2 regions of the Planococcus sp. 1R117A genome follow, and region 2 is predicted to be linked to the other one. Evidence: riboswitches for the same ligand, from Rfam matches in the RefSeq annotation. Region 2 holds a riboswitch; the other holds the start of a gene.
What was found. A riboswitch is a leader RNA that binds a small molecule or an ion and turns the genes downstream of it on or off. The one in region 2 is predicted to bind S-adenosylmethionine.

Region 1 (7,404 bases), on a different contig from region 2:
AACTGAAAACCAAACTGACAGATGCCCAGTACAATGTGACTCAGGAAAATGACACCGAAACCGCCTACTCCAATGAATACTGGGATAATTACGAGCCAGGAATTTACGTGGATGTCGCAACCGGCGAACCGCTTTTCTCATCGCGGGAGAAATACGATTCCAAATGCGGCTGGCCGAGCTTCACTCAGCCGATTGAACCGGACGTCGTAACCGAGCATAAAGACACCAGCTTTAATATGACACGCATCGAAGTCCGGAGCCGCTCCGGCGACAGCCATCTTGGCCATGTCTTTAACGACGGACCAAAAGACAAAGGAGGCCTGCGCTATTGCATCAATAGTGCATCGATCTTGTTTATCCCTGAAGCGGAGATGGAAGCTGAGGGTTACGGGTATTTGAAAGAGATGCTGTGATAGCTGCTGGAAATAACCAAAAGAACTGCCCTTTTGTTTTATAAAAGGCAGTTCTTTTTATTATTATTGTTCTCTTTCCATAATCTCCTTTAACCCGCTATGATTCTTCACTTCATGATCCGCCAAGATTCTCGGATGAAAGCCATTCAAATCTACGATGTCCCGTTTCCCCTGATAATGCACAATTGCATATCCTTCATAAGGGGTTTCTTCAATGCTTTCAATTTCCACTTTTTTCTTCATGTATATTTCTTTAATTTGTTGTTTTACATCTGATGAAATCATTTTTTTATTGTCATTTGTAAGCTCAGTGGATTTCTGCCGGATATGGCCACCTCCATGTTCCCGTTGATTGAATATGCCTTGCAACAGATTAATCACTTCACCGAATCCCAGCAATAATACTCCATATAAGACTCCTTGGATGAAAATATCAAGTGCCAAGCTGCCTCCTATCAATTCAATGCTCGCAATGGCGCGAAAAAAGTTTATGGCAATAACTCCTATTCCTACTATTTGCACTGCTAACCCAATTGTATTTTTCATGCTTGTCAATTTACTTCCTCCCTTAGCTGACCTTTTGCTTTCGATGTGGTGCCAGCAGAATTTTTATCAGTTCCCTAATTTATTTTGATTGATTCATTAGCGGATTTTATGAAAGCTGCCTGCTATTAAAATTCCCTTGCTCCTTTAAGACAAAATCCCTTTCCTGAATAACTCTGCAATCACATGGGTACGGTTCGTAGCAGCCATCTTTTTTATTGCCAGCTTTACGTATTGCTTCACAGTCTGTTCACTGATTTCCATTTTATCTGCAATTTCTTTGGTAGTACCTCCAAACGAAATCTCTTTCATCACTTCCAGTTCCCTATTGCTCAATACTTGCTGTTTTCCTTCACATAGAGAAGACTGGAGGATTGTTCCGACTTCTTCACCAAACCGGGTAATATCTTCTAATACCTCCACAGTAAAATCCGCATCCTCTTTAATACTTAAACTATAAATAAACCCCATAACCGCCCGGCCGCTGAAAAGCGGGACAACCAGAAAAGAATTTACATTCGAATCAATGACGTAATTGCTGCTGGTTTTCTCGAACAGCTCCCTGCCTTTATAAAACTTTGCTTTTTTCTCAAAGATGGCTGCCTCAATCGTCGGCAAAGTCCTGATATCATACCGCAGATCATGGATGTACTTGATTTCATTTTGTTCCAGCGAAATAACACCTTCGCCTAAAAAGCCAATAGGAGAATAGCGGCAAAGATAGACATCCAAAACAGGAAAGGCTTCAGAGAAAGCCTCTAGTATTTCAATAATCAGCTTCTCATGAGAAGCTATCCTTTTTATTGTTTCCAACCGGTCATAAATGGTAGGCATCTGCATCGAATTCCACTTCCTTTTGAGGTAGGTAGTCCATACTAAATGGGGAATATACTAAATACTACGAATATTATAACATTAAATTATGTAAGCGCTGATATTTTTAGTTCTTATGTGCTGTATCTAATTGCTTATAATTAAATTTTTTAATAAAAAGGAGAGAAACGATGAAAGCATTAGTAATCGAAGATGTCCAAAAAGCAGTAATCCAAGAAGTCCCGGTTCCTGTGATCGAAAAAGATGGTCTCATCATTAAAACGATGGCCAATGGTGTTTGCCGGAGCGACTGGCATGTTTGGGTCGGAGATCATGGGATTGTCCAGCCTATTATCGGCCACGAGTTTTGTGGAATTGTTGAAGAAGTGGGCAGCGATATTAAAAACTTTAAACGCGGTGACCGTGTAATTGTTCCGTTTTCAGGAAGTGATGGTACCTGCCCACATTGTATAGCGGGAAACACACAGCTATGTGACTCGTTTATCGTTCCAGGCACAGCTTATCAAGGCGGTTACGGGGAATACGTAGCCGTGCCAAAAGGCGACCGCAATGCCATTTCTCTGCCAGACAATTTGAGTTTTTCTGATGCAGCTGCGTTGGGCTGCCGTTTTATGACTGCCTATCACGGCGTTGTAGATCGTGTGAATGTGATGCCAGGAGAAAAAGTCGTGGTCTATGGCTGTGGCGGAATCGGGTTATCCGCTATCCATATCGCTTCTTCTATGGGCGCGTTCGTTATCGGAGTCGATATCAATGACTCCAATCTGGCGTTGGCTAAGAAATTGGGTGCTGACTTTGTCATCAACAGCAAAGACAATGATCCTGTTGAAGCTGTGCAAGAAATCACAAAAGGCGGCGCAGATGTTTCCGTAGACGCCCTTGGAATCACAGAAACTTGTGTACCGGCCATCAATAGCTTGAAAAAAGGTGGACGTCATTTACAAATCGGCGTGACCTCTAAGAAAGAGGCCGGATTCATCTCCATTCCGGTCGATCACATGGTCCTTACTGAGAAATCATTTATCACCACTCTTGGGATTCCTGCTTTCCGCTTCACTTCTCTTTTAGAGCAAGTCGCTCTTGGAAAATTGCAGCCTGGCAAAATGGTGACGCGCGAAATCGGATTATCTGAAGTTGAAGGCATTTTCGAAGATATGTCTAATTTTGCTACTACGGGAACTTTTGTGGTAACCGATTATCATGCATAAACAAAAATAACCGGAGTGCAGCTGATTTACAGCTGCACTCCGGCTTTTTGCGCTTCCCGATAAATAATGGGAATATGAGGCGATGCCTTATTCGATTGGAATCCGGTAACCTTTGTCTTTTCGTGCCTGCTCATTGGACTTAGGCACTTGAAGCATCAATACCCCTTTTTCAAATGAGCCTATAATTTGTTTTTCATCAATTTCACCAATATAGAAGCTGCGCTTGAATGAACCGTAAGAACGTTCTTTGCGTACGAAGCGTCCTTCTTCATCATTAGACTCCCAGCTTTGGTTTCTTTCACCGCGGATTTCCAAATAGCCGTCTTTGTACTCCACTTCGACTTCTTCTTTTGAGAATCCAGGAAGATCGACCATAAATTCATAGCCATCTTTCTTCTCTCTTATATCAACTTGAGGGTAGGTATTTTCCCCAAAAAACTTATTAAAGAAGTCAGATTCCAATCCGCTTCCAAAGAGGCTTGGGAATAGGTCAGTTTGTTTTCTTGGAAACAAAGTGCTCATTGTGATCTTCTCCTTTTTAAAGTATTTTTGGTTAATGCCAGCTTTTCAAAAGTCACAAGATCCTAATCACTTTTTTAGAAGCAACCGGTTTTCCTATGGCCACCCTTCTACAACTCGGGCTTGCCATGCGATGACTTTCAACGCCCACATTTTCTTCTTACCCCTTTCTTTTAATTCTGGTCTTTCTACTTAAAATTATATTCAAAACTGTTCGGCTGTCAACAGATTCACATTGCATAAAACCGTTGGTACAACTGGATTTCCAAACTTCCCCCTTTCTTAAATCACTTTTTTTCCCAAGAATTTTTCTTGTTTTTCACCTTCTTGATAAACGTTTGCCGAGTCCTGTTTAATGGATGCATAGTGAAGAGAAAAATGAATTTATTAAACCAGAAGCGGATTTAAAGTTGAGAAAATCATTCTGTCAGAATATTATGTTGACGATTAAATGCAATGGTGGTAAAGTTTTCTACATAGTTTAATAGTAATTCGTTCTTATCATGAGAGGTGGAGGGATTGGCCCTGCGAAACCTCGGCAGCGGGCTCAAAATTGAGCACTGTGCCAAATCCAACAAGCATGAGCTTGAGAGATAAGAAGAGCTGGATATTCAATGTGATTTCGCATGTCAGCCTCTTCTTATGGAAGAGGCTTTTTGTTTGCCTTCATGCGAGAGCAATTCTATTAACTTTAAACCAAGTAAACTTATAGAAAAGGAAGGTGTAACAGAATGAAAAATTCAAAAAGCTTTTTATTATTGTTTGTCGTAGCCGTAATCGGTTTGTTATTGGCGGCATGCGGCAGCGAAAAATCCACTAGTGAAGCAACCGCTTCAACAGAAGGCAAAGAACAAAATTCCTGGGAACGCATCCAGGAATCCGGAAAAATCGTCGTTGGAACCGAAGGTCTTTATTATCCTATTACATACCATGACGAAACAACGAAAGAATTGACCGGTTATGATGTGGAAGTAGCCCGTGCTTTAGGCGAGAAACTTGGGCTGGAAGTCGAGTTTAAAGAAATGGAATTTGATGGCTTGCTTCCGGCACTCCGCAACGGCCAGATCGATATAGCAGCAAACGATTTCTCTGTCACAGATGAGCGCAAAGAAAAATTTGATTTCACCATCCCGATCAAGCATTCTTATGGTTCTGCCATTGTGCGTGAAAGCGATAACTCAGGCATAGAATCTGTAGAAGATTTAAAAGGTAAAAAAGTTGGCGGTTCCGCGACAAGCAATTACTCGAAGTTCGCACAGGAACAAGGAGCCGAAGTAATTGTCTATACAGGTTCTGATACAGTCCTTCCGGAAATCGTCAATGGCCGCGTTGATGCCACGCTGAATGACTACCTCGTATTGATGCGTTCGCTTGAGCAATACGACAAACCAGGTTTAAAGCTTGCTGAAGAAGTAAAATTCTCTTTCAGCAGCAGCGCAATCGTATTGCCTAAAGACAGCCCGGAGCTGAAAGAAAAAATTGATGGTGCTCTTGAAGAATTGCTGGCTGATGGCACAATCAAGGAAATTTCAAACAAATTCCTGGGTGCTGATGTAACACAGCCTCTTGAGAAAGAATAAAAACCTTGAGGAATCCCCGGATTCCTCCTCTATACATAATGAGTAAAGGAGTCTTCCGATGACCGACTTTAAATGGGAATATCTATTCAATGTAGAAATTGCGCTCGACTCCCTCCCCTTCATTTTAGAGGGGGCCTGGCAAACCATTTTAATCGCACTAGTCAGTATGTTTTTCGCCTTAGTTCTGGGTTTGTTTGTTGCCCTCGCCCGCATGAACCGGTTTAAACTGATTTCAGTGCCTGCCCGACTGTTTATTTCCTTTATGCGGGGTACACCGCTGTTGGTCATGCTGTTTATCCTGTACTTCGGCTTTCCAATGGTGGGCATCGAGATGGCGCCATTAACTGCAGCCATCATTGGCATCAGCATCCATTTTTCTGCCTACACAGCTGAAATTATCCGTTCCGCCATTTCCTCTGTAGCGAAAGGACAATGGGAAGCTGCGGAAACACTTCGGATGAGCTATTGGCAAACCATGACCCGCATCATCTTGCCGCAAGCGACACGCATTGCCTTACCGCCTTTATCGAGCACTTTTATGGATATCATCAAAGGAACTTCCCTTGCTATGGTCATCACGGTTTCAGAAATGTTTTACCGGGCAAAAGTGGTGGTTGGCCAAACCTATGAAAGTTTGACTTTGTATATTCTGGTAGCGCTTATTTACTGGGCAATTTGTGCACTGGTCACGCTGCTGCAGGATTATCTTGAGAAGAAAGCCAACCGCTATGTTGCAGCTTGATTGGAGGTACGGAATATGATTAAAGTGGAAAACCTAAGTAAGAAATTTAAAGATGTGGAAGTATTGAAGTCCATCTCGTTTGAAATTGAAAAAGGGGAAGTCGTCAGTATTATCGGTCCTTCAGGCTCTGGAAAAACCACCTTGCTGCGCTGCCTTAATTTACTGGAAACCCCTTCTGCCGGATCGCTGCAAATCAACAATGTACACGTGGCGTTCAATGGAAAGAATCCGACCAAAAAGCAGAAAATCGACATCCGCCAATATTCCGGCATGGTGTTTCAGCATTTTCACTTATTCCCGCATAAAACGGTGATTGAAAACATCATTGAAGCACCGCTCGTCGTACAAAAAAGAAACAAGCAGGAAGTCGTCTTTGAAGCGGAAGGACTGCTGCAGAAAGTTGGCTTACTGGATCATAAAAACCAGTATCCCGAACAATTGTCTGGTGGACAAAAGCAGCGGGCAGCCATCGCACGCATCCTTGCCTTAAAACCTGATCTGCTGTTGTTCGATGAACCGACTTCTGCGCTTGATCCTGAACTCGTTGGAGAAGTACTGACAGTCATTAAAGAACTGGCATCGGAAGGACAGACAATGGTCCTCGTTACGCATGAAATGGACTTTGCCCGTGAAGTGTCCGACCGTGTTGTATTTATCGCCGATGGCCATATCGTCGAGCAAGGAAAACCGGAAGACATCTTCACCTATCCGACTGAAGAACGTACGCAGAAATTCCTGCAAAAGGTTTTACTGCGGAGAGCATAAGAAAAGCGTACCGGGTAACCTCAAAGGTTATCTGATACGCTTTTTAATATTTATCTCCGGTATTCTCGATGTAAGTTTCTTCGCCAGTCTTACGGTCTTTAATGATTTTATCACTTTGCGGAACATCTTCCCTTCCTTCGTCAGGTGCATTTTGAAAATGGCCTTCCAAATTGACTTTCTTGCTCTCGTCTTTCTCTAAAGCATCTTTTGCTTTCTCGGCAATTTTATCCATCGCGGATTTATTGTTTGAAGTGTTTCCTTCTGAAGAGTTTGATTTCACAGCAGATCCCTCCATCGTAAGTCTATATTTTGAAAAATTCCAGAGACCTCTACCCTGTCAAGGTAGCGCTCTTTCGCTTATGCCGACCTCACTCGAATTGTATCCTTATTCTTTTCTATACCCTTCTCTCCAAATAAAAAACGGCCTTGTTATTTCATTTTCTTTTATATAATAAAGCAGCTCTTAATAGAGAATTCATCATCATGGTTTCGAGTTAAAAGCAAAAAAGGCATTTCCAATCACCTTTGAGGTAACGGGAAACGCCTTTTTCTTTTTCTTTATTAAGCTGTATGGCTGGATTCGTGTTTGCTTTGCTGTGCTTTTGAAAGGATGCCATCAACTGCCAGCATTCTGCTGCCGTTCACTGCAAGGAAAATAGCGATTGCCATGAAAGCGATGTCCAATTCATATCCTGCTCCCACACCGTCGCCTAAAAAGCCAGCTGGCAATTTCGCAGTGAAAATTGCACCAAGCATTACTATCGCCAATAACGCCGATACGATTCGTGTACCTAATCCAA
Region 2 (7,404 bases):
GGACCAGATGCCGAATGGCTTCAGCTAAACTGAGATCAATCCCACCCTCAGTCCATGACATGGCACTGCCGATACCTTCGTACCCGTCTTTCGTTCGGATTCTTATAATAGTATTTGTAATGGTAAGATCACCGAAAAGTGATGAGGTCTTATACAATGCATCAGGCCCACTAACGACGTAAACATCGATGTTCGAAATCTCTAACTTTGACACCTTCTCTCCTCCTCTGTTATTTCTTTTGTTTACCTTTCTGCTTATACACCACCCCTTTCGATTGTCAATCAAGAAATTTTACATCCGGAATGTTTGTTTCATAGATATGTTTTTCCAATTCTTCTACAGCTATTTCCAGCGAATCCTCTTTTAACAAGCTTTCAGCTAACGCTTCATGTTCGACTAACCACTTTTGTAATGAAACTGATTTGCTGTTTTGATACAGAAAATGCAAGCGAATGCGGCGAACTAGGCTTTCCCAAATCCGGATGACATTGTCTAATTCTGAAGCAGTAACAATTAACTCATGAAATTGAATATCCAATTCAATGAAACTTGGCAAATCTTCAAATATGACTGCCTGTTTCATTTTCTTAAGAATATCCTTAAATTGTTCTTTCGTTTTCTCATCCCATAAGTGACGGCCTTTTTTTAATGCATAGGTTTCAATTTTGATTCTCATTGGAATGAGCAGCTCGATCACTTCTTCTTTTGATATTGTTGCTACGCGGGTTTCTTTATATGGGGATGAAATCAATAACCCCTCTAATTCCAGCAGCAGCATAGCTTCTCTTACTGAGGTTCGACTTACACCCAAGTCTTGTGAGATCTGTGACTCTGTAATTTTTTCTCCCTGGGTAAGTTTACCTTCAAATATTAACTTACGTAGTTCTTGTGCAATTCTCTCCTTTAGTGAAGACTTCGCTAAATTATTCATCATTTTTATTCGCCCTCTCATTATCCACATTGTCTAATTGTCGACAATCTAATGTTAATACGATTATAAATAGTGAATTCTGAAATGTAAACCCTTACAGAAAATTTAAATATTGAGACACTTTAAAAATCTACACATCGAATAGCGCCATCCCTCTTTCACTGACAAAGTTTGGCATCTGTTTGTATAATATTTTGCCAGGAATTTTGTTTTATCATATGGAACCTTTTGATTTTCTATTCAATAAACGGCGGTGCACATCATAAAGCATTAAATTATAAATCTAATTCTGTAATCTATGTATCTCGTCCAATTCCTTGTCTCAAGACAAAAGATGTTTCAAATAGAAAAGTAAATAGAAAATGACCGACTTCCTTCTCCTACAAACGGAGCATAAGATAATCTTCTTTCAGCCTTCTGTATAAAGAGGAGTGGTTGAATAATAGAATGTTAAAATAGATAAAGTTTTTTTAAAAAAACCGTTCGTAAAAGTACAGGTTTCCGAACGCTCTAAAAAAGGCTGAAAAACAACAAAAAAACGTTCGTAAAAGTGCCAAAACACTTTACGAACGTTCACTAATTTTCATCGGCATTTACGAACGGTATTAACAATGATTTTTGAGTTGCGGTTTATGTTTTCAACAACATAAACTCTCTAAGCTAGACTTTAAGTTAAACCCTCATTCTTGCTTTGTGCATTTACGGTTTCTTCGATTCTCGTCATTACCGCAGCAACTTCATCTGCCTGAATCGGATCTTCCCTCAACACATGAATCGTTTCGGTTTGTCGCGTTGACTGTACCGCGATTTCTTCAATCCACTGGCTTGGAATCCCAACTTCTTTCAATGAAGCAGGCAGGCCGACTTTTTTATAGAATACTTTCAAGCGCTCCGCTTCATCTGTTTTCCCTTCGAGCAGCAGTTGCACCAATACACCGTAAGCCACTTTGTCGCCGTGCAGCGCCTGATGGGATTCAGGCGCGATGGTCATAGCGTTGTGGATGGCATGGGCACCTGCGACGCGGCCGAATTTTTCACCGAAGCCGCCGACCATGCCCCCAAGCATGATAATGGTTTCGGCCACTTTGATGAAGGCGTCCGATAATTCCCCTTGTTTGGCGTCAGCAATGGCCGCTTCTGCATTCTCGAACATTTCGTCGCCACATAATCTGGCGGTGTAGTGGGCGATTTTCAAGGCAATCGGCGGGTCCTCAAAACGGCTGATTTGAACGTCTGCTTCGTACCATTTGGCAACGGTGTCACCAATTCCGGCGATCAGCATCGGGACCGGCGCGGCGATCAGCACTCTTGGTTCGACCAATAACAAATCGACGCTTCCCGGAAAAATGGTGTAATGGGTCATCGTCCCTTCATCCGTATAAATGACACTAAGCGGTGTCCACGGCGCACAGTTTGATGCCAATGTTGGAATCAGCACCGAAGGGATGCCGTTGTCATTGGCAACAGCTTTTGCGATATCAAGCACTTTGCCGCCGCCGGCTCCGATAATGGCATCGGCTCCCAGAGATTTTGCGATTTCGGCAACACGGGCGATTTCAGGGAGAGAACATTCCCCCCGGTAGATTTCAAAAGCCACTTCGACTTTTTCGAGTTCTGGAAAATAGGGTTTCAGCGCTTTCCAGGATTTGGTGCCGGTCAAAATCAGCGCTTTCCTGATGTTTCTGTCAATCAGTTTATCTTCAAGGCCATTGAGCACCCCGACATTACAGACATATTCAGCCGGGGCTCCTTTTACAACAATATCTTCCACAATAATCTCCCTTTCTTAGCGGTTTGCCATCCATTCCGGCTTGCCGAATCCTTCAAAATCAGAATCGATCAATGCTTCAAATTCCGGTGATTCTACGATTTCCACCAGATCTTTTGAAAGCTGCGTGTCTTTGTTTTCGGTTTTAACTGCTACCAAGTTGCGGTATCGGTCCGGCATGTTTTCAAGAACCAATGCCTCTAGCAAGTCCATATCAGCCGCTAATGCGAAGTTCCCTGGAACAGCTGCCAAGTCTGAGCTTTCAACTGCACGCGGCAATCCACCGGCTTCGATCGGCTGGAACACCAGATTTTTCGTGTTTGTTTCGATGTCTTTTTCTGAAACTGTCAGTTCCTCTGCATCGGGGTTCAAAGTGATCAAGCCGTGATCCTGCAGTATTAAGAATGTCCGGGCAGCGTTGACCGGATCGTTCGGGATGGCGATGGTCGAACCATCTTTAATTTCTTCGATTGAGTCATATTTATTGGAATAAATACCCATTGGAGCCGTCGGCACTGTAATCAATCCGGTCAAATCCATGCCGTTTTCTTTCGAAAAGTTTTCCAGGTAAACCGAGTGCTGGAATAAGTTAGCGTCCAGATCCCCGGTGTCCAAAGCGTTATTCGGCTGGATGTAATCACTGAATTCAACGATTTCTACTGTATAGCCTTTTTCTTCAAGAGCCGGTTTGAATGCTTGGGTCAGCATATCGCTGTATGGGCCGGCTGTGCCGCCAAGTTTGATGGACTTGCTGTCGGCGCTGGATTCTTCGCCGCCGCAAGCAGCGAGCAATGTCAGTAGTACGAGCAGGATAGCTGGCAATAAGAATTTTTTCATGTGAGGTTCTCTCCCTTATTTATCGTTTGTCTACTGCTTTAGAAGTCCAGTCTCCCAATTGCTGAAGGATTTGGACAAGAACAATCAAGATGACGACGGTGACGATCATGATGGTGTTGTCATAGCGGTAATAGCCGAAGCGGATCGCCAAGTCGCCGATGCCGCCGCCTCCGACCACTCCAGCCATCGCAGAGTAAGCGACGAGTGAAATGATGGTGATGGTAATCCCTTGGATGATGCCGGCTTTCGCTTCCGGCAGCAGCACATCTTTGATGATCATCCATGGCGTGGCGCCGACAGCAACCGCTGCTTCGATGACGCCTTTATCGATTTCACGCAGTGACGTCTCGACGATACGGGCGAAAAATGGAATCGCGGCAACCGACAGCGATACGCTCGCTGCTGCTGGGCCGATTGTGGAATCGACCAACAGTTTTGTAAGTGGAATCAAAGCGACAAGCAAGATGATAAACGGAATCGACCGGATCATATTGACGGCAAACCCTAACACGGATTTGATGAAACGGTTTTGCAAAAACAAGCCTTTGTCAGTAACAAACAATACGATGCCGAGCGGCAAGCCGATGACGATCGCAATAGCGAGAGACACGCCGATCATATATAAAGTTTCGCCGAACGCTTTCGAGATGTCCGGCCACAATTCCATCATATGCTGAAAATCAAATCCCATTTGCAATCACCTCCACATTTGCTCCCCGGCCTTCCATATAAGTGATGGCCCGGTGAATGTTATCGGCCCTGCCTTGTATTTCCATCAAGAACAAGCCAAGAGGCTTTTCCTGTATATATTCGATTGAGCCATGGAGAAAATTCCCTTTGACGTCAAAGTTCTGAACCGTATCGGTGATGACGCCTTCTCCGGCGACCGCTCCCTTGAACTGCACTTTGATGACACGTCCCGTACAAGCTGCAAGGATCGGCTGCGGCACATCGAACGATACGACCGATGAGATAAATTCCTTGGTCAGTTCCGCTTTCGGAGCTGAGAACAAATCGTAGACTTCTCCTTCTTCGATGACACGGCCGTCTTGCATCACTGCCATGCGGTCGCAGATTTCTTTCACGACATTCATTTCATGGGTGATTAACACGATGGTGATGTTCAGCTCCCGGTTGATTTTTTTCAGCAGCCGCAAAATCGATAAGGTTGTATTTGGGTCGAGGGCGGATGTGGCTTCATCGCACAGCAGAACGGACGGGTTATTTGCTAATGCCCGGGCAATGCCGACACGCTGCTTTTGGCCGCCGCTCAACTGTGCCGGATAGACGTCTTTCTTATCGGTCAAGCCGACCATGTTGAGCAGTTCGTCGACGCGTTTCGCTATTTGCCCTTTTGGCAACTTGGCCGCTTTCAATGCAAAAGCGATATTTTCAGCCACGGTCTTTTGGCTGATCAAGTAAAAATGCTGAAAGATCATACCGATTTTCAGCCTGGCTTGCCGCAGCTTTTCACCTTTCAGTTTGGCCAAATCCAAGCCGTCAACTTTAATTTCGCCGCTTGTCGGGCGCTCCAGCAAGTTCATGCAGCGAAGCAAGGAGCTTTTCCCAGCCCCTGAGTAGCCGACGATCCCGAACACCTCGCCTTCGTTGATTGTCAGCGTGACGTTATCGACTCCAGTAACCATTCCTTTTTTCGTTTGATAGCCTTTTGAAAGATTCGTGATGCTGATCATGGTGTCCCTCCTTTTTTGCCAATAAAAAATGCCTCTTTCATAAAGAAAGAGGCACCGAATGGATTAGGCTTATCTCTCAGAATGAAATCATTCTGCAGGAATTAGCACCTTCTCAGATCGCTCTGTAGGTTGCTGGACGTCATAGGGCCTGTCCCTCGGTCTCTCTTGATAATGTTCCATATGCAATTGTGTTTAATATGTTTCTAATAGTATTAAAGATTGTGACTACTGTCAAACCTTTATTAATAAAATTCAACCATCGGCTTCAATCTGGCTGCTAGAGGGACAGTTCCTCATCCACTCGGTCGATTACCACGAATGGCGACGAACCGTCAAAATAATACCCGGATTTCTCATCTTCCGCCACTTTTATCGACGCTGGAATTTCCATTTCAGCCATGATTCGCTTCACTTCTGCAACCACTAATGAAAATGTTTTTTCCGGAACGCCTGTGATGACATGCGTAAACAGGAAGTAGTCTTTCAGCGACCATGGAGTTGCCGCTTCACCGCGGCGGGTTTTCACCAATAGATAGCGCAGTACATTGGCTTGGACAGGTGACAGCTGTTCCGAAATGCCATTGTAGGTCAAGAGAGCGCCAAATTTATTGAATTTCAGTGAAATGACATCCTTCATCTGCTGCTCGCCGCTTTCTTCTTCCGAGCAAAGCACAGCACCGAAAGGCGTCACGATTCGGTAAGCGTGGCTCTTCAGCATGCCGTCGTTGTAGCAAAGCTGCGTCGGCAACGATGTATAGCTGGTGGAAATTATGTCGCTCGAAGGCACTTCACCTTGGATGGCGGTATGCAGAGCACTATTCGTCAAATACAGGACGGCGCGGCTGATTTGTTCAGCGTTCAGCAAAAAGCGCTTGTCGGTATAAAAAGTCTGGCTGCTCAGTGCCTGCTGGAGGTACATCACCGCTTCGCTATGGATACCTGAACGGTAAGCCAAAAAGCCGAGGCGATAAGCCGCAATCGGATTTTGGGAATCGTAAGAAAGAACTTTTTTCAGAACCTTTTCCGTATCCTCATAGATGGTTAGATGATCCGTGTACGTGTGCATGCCATAGCGCAATAAGTAGGATACTAACTTTTTCTTGATGTAGCTATAATAAGCGCGATAATCTTCATCGTCTTGCACCAGCGCCTCTAATTGGCTGTGCATGGCATCGTACACTTCTATCTTGGAATAGCTTAAACCGCCGAGCTTGGTTTCGCCAAGGCCCAGCAGTTCTTGCTCTAATTCTTCTAGTTCTTCTAAACTGATTCCCTGAAAGCGCATGGTGTTCCTCCCGAATAAATACTGAACAACTTGAAACTTGATGTATTTCATGTATTTTTGATATATATTTGTTTTGACGAAAAATAAAATAAGATATATTTTACATTTATATTAAACTTGCATCGTTTTTCATGATACCAATGCTTGAAAAGATACACAATAGGGCAAAAGATAATTTTATTGTAAAAGAATTATTAAGATGATCATTTATAGAGGTATATGAACCTATAAAAAGCATATCGTTTTAAAGCCTTATACCCTCCGTTCATTAATCACTGCAACTTTTCCAGTCCGCTGTTCACTGCCCAGACATCCTGCCATAATTTTCTGCTGAAAAGCCTTTTTTGATGTAATTTATTAGGCTCTGGAGAGAAAGTTAGTTCCAGTATACGGATTTACTTTCCTTTCGGGCGAAAATACTTTCCTTTCAATCTCGTTTACTATCTTTCCCTGCTAGAATACTTTCTGTTCCCCTTCTTTTTCTTCAAACCATTTCCGTTTCGCCGCATAAGCAAAAAAATGTGCGCTTCATTACATTTCAGTGAAACTTTCCGCTTGCCCGAAACGTAGTACAAGTTGAAGCATTTTCAAAGAATTGAACTTATATTTAACTGATTTCGTCCATTTGGAATGTAGGGAGATAATTGAAGCTGCTTCAACTATTAAAAGAGGTGAGACAATTGAGAAGTGGAAACCCGAGTTTAAATGATGAGTCGTTCAAAAAATTCGATGGGGCTGTAGCAGGCAAGCAAATGACCATCCAAGGCACTGTGAATAAGACATTAATTCTAATGCTTTTATTGCTGGCTACGTCCGTCTATTCCTGGAATCAGTTCCTCAGCAATCCAAACAGCGCAATGCCGTTAATCCTGGTGGGAGCCATCGGCG

Region 1: it holds a riboswitch for S-adenosylmethionine, as region 2 does, so the genes downstream of both, ACSFXN_RS15730 (transporter substrate-binding domain-containing protein) here and ACSFXN_RS09870 (methionine ABC transporter ATP-binding protein) in region 2, are expected to answer to the same signal.

The regions. Positions count from the first base shown of each region.
Region 1 is NZ_JBPRLO010000005.1:222,027-229,430, reverse strand. Features, by position in the region: gene msrB (peptide-methionine (R)-S-oxide reductase MsrB) at 1-413, shown strand, start outside; gene ACSFXN_RS15750 (hypothetical protein) at 477-968, opposite strand; gene ACSFXN_RS15745 (LuxR C-terminal-related transcriptional regulator) at 1,104-1,796, opposite strand; gene ACSFXN_RS15740 (zinc-binding dehydrogenase) at 1,961-2,998, shown strand; gene ACSFXN_RS15735 (Hsp20/alpha crystallin family protein) at 3,086-3,520, opposite strand; SAM riboswitch class I at 4,013-4,117, shown strand; gene ACSFXN_RS15730 (transporter substrate-binding domain-containing protein) at 4,249-5,097, shown strand; gene ACSFXN_RS15725 (amino acid ABC transporter permease) at 5,156-5,839, shown strand; gene ACSFXN_RS15720 (amino acid ABC transporter ATP-binding protein) at 5,855-6,604, shown strand; gene ACSFXN_RS15715 (hypothetical protein) at 6,648-6,884, opposite strand; gene ACSFXN_RS15710 (DoxX family protein) at 7,166-7,404, opposite strand, start outside.
Region 2 is NZ_JBPRLO010000003.1:21,146-28,549, forward strand. Features, by position in the region: gene ACSFXN_RS09845 (mandelate racemase/muconate lactonizing enzyme family protein) at 1-214, opposite strand, end outside; gene ACSFXN_RS09850 (GntR family transcriptional regulator) at 279-935, opposite strand; gene ACSFXN_RS09855 (iron-containing alcohol dehydrogenase family protein) at 1,600-2,703, opposite strand; gene ACSFXN_RS09860 (MetQ/NlpA family ABC transporter substrate-binding protein) at 2,719-3,537, opposite strand; gene ACSFXN_RS09865 (methionine ABC transporter permease) at 3,557-4,228, opposite strand; gene ACSFXN_RS09870 (methionine ABC transporter ATP-binding protein) at 4,218-5,231, opposite strand; SAM riboswitch class I at 5,298-5,406, opposite strand; gene ACSFXN_RS09875 (hypothetical protein) at 5,509-6,516, opposite strand; gene ACSFXN_RS09880 (Bax inhibitor-1/YccA family protein) at 7,197-7,404, shown strand, end outside.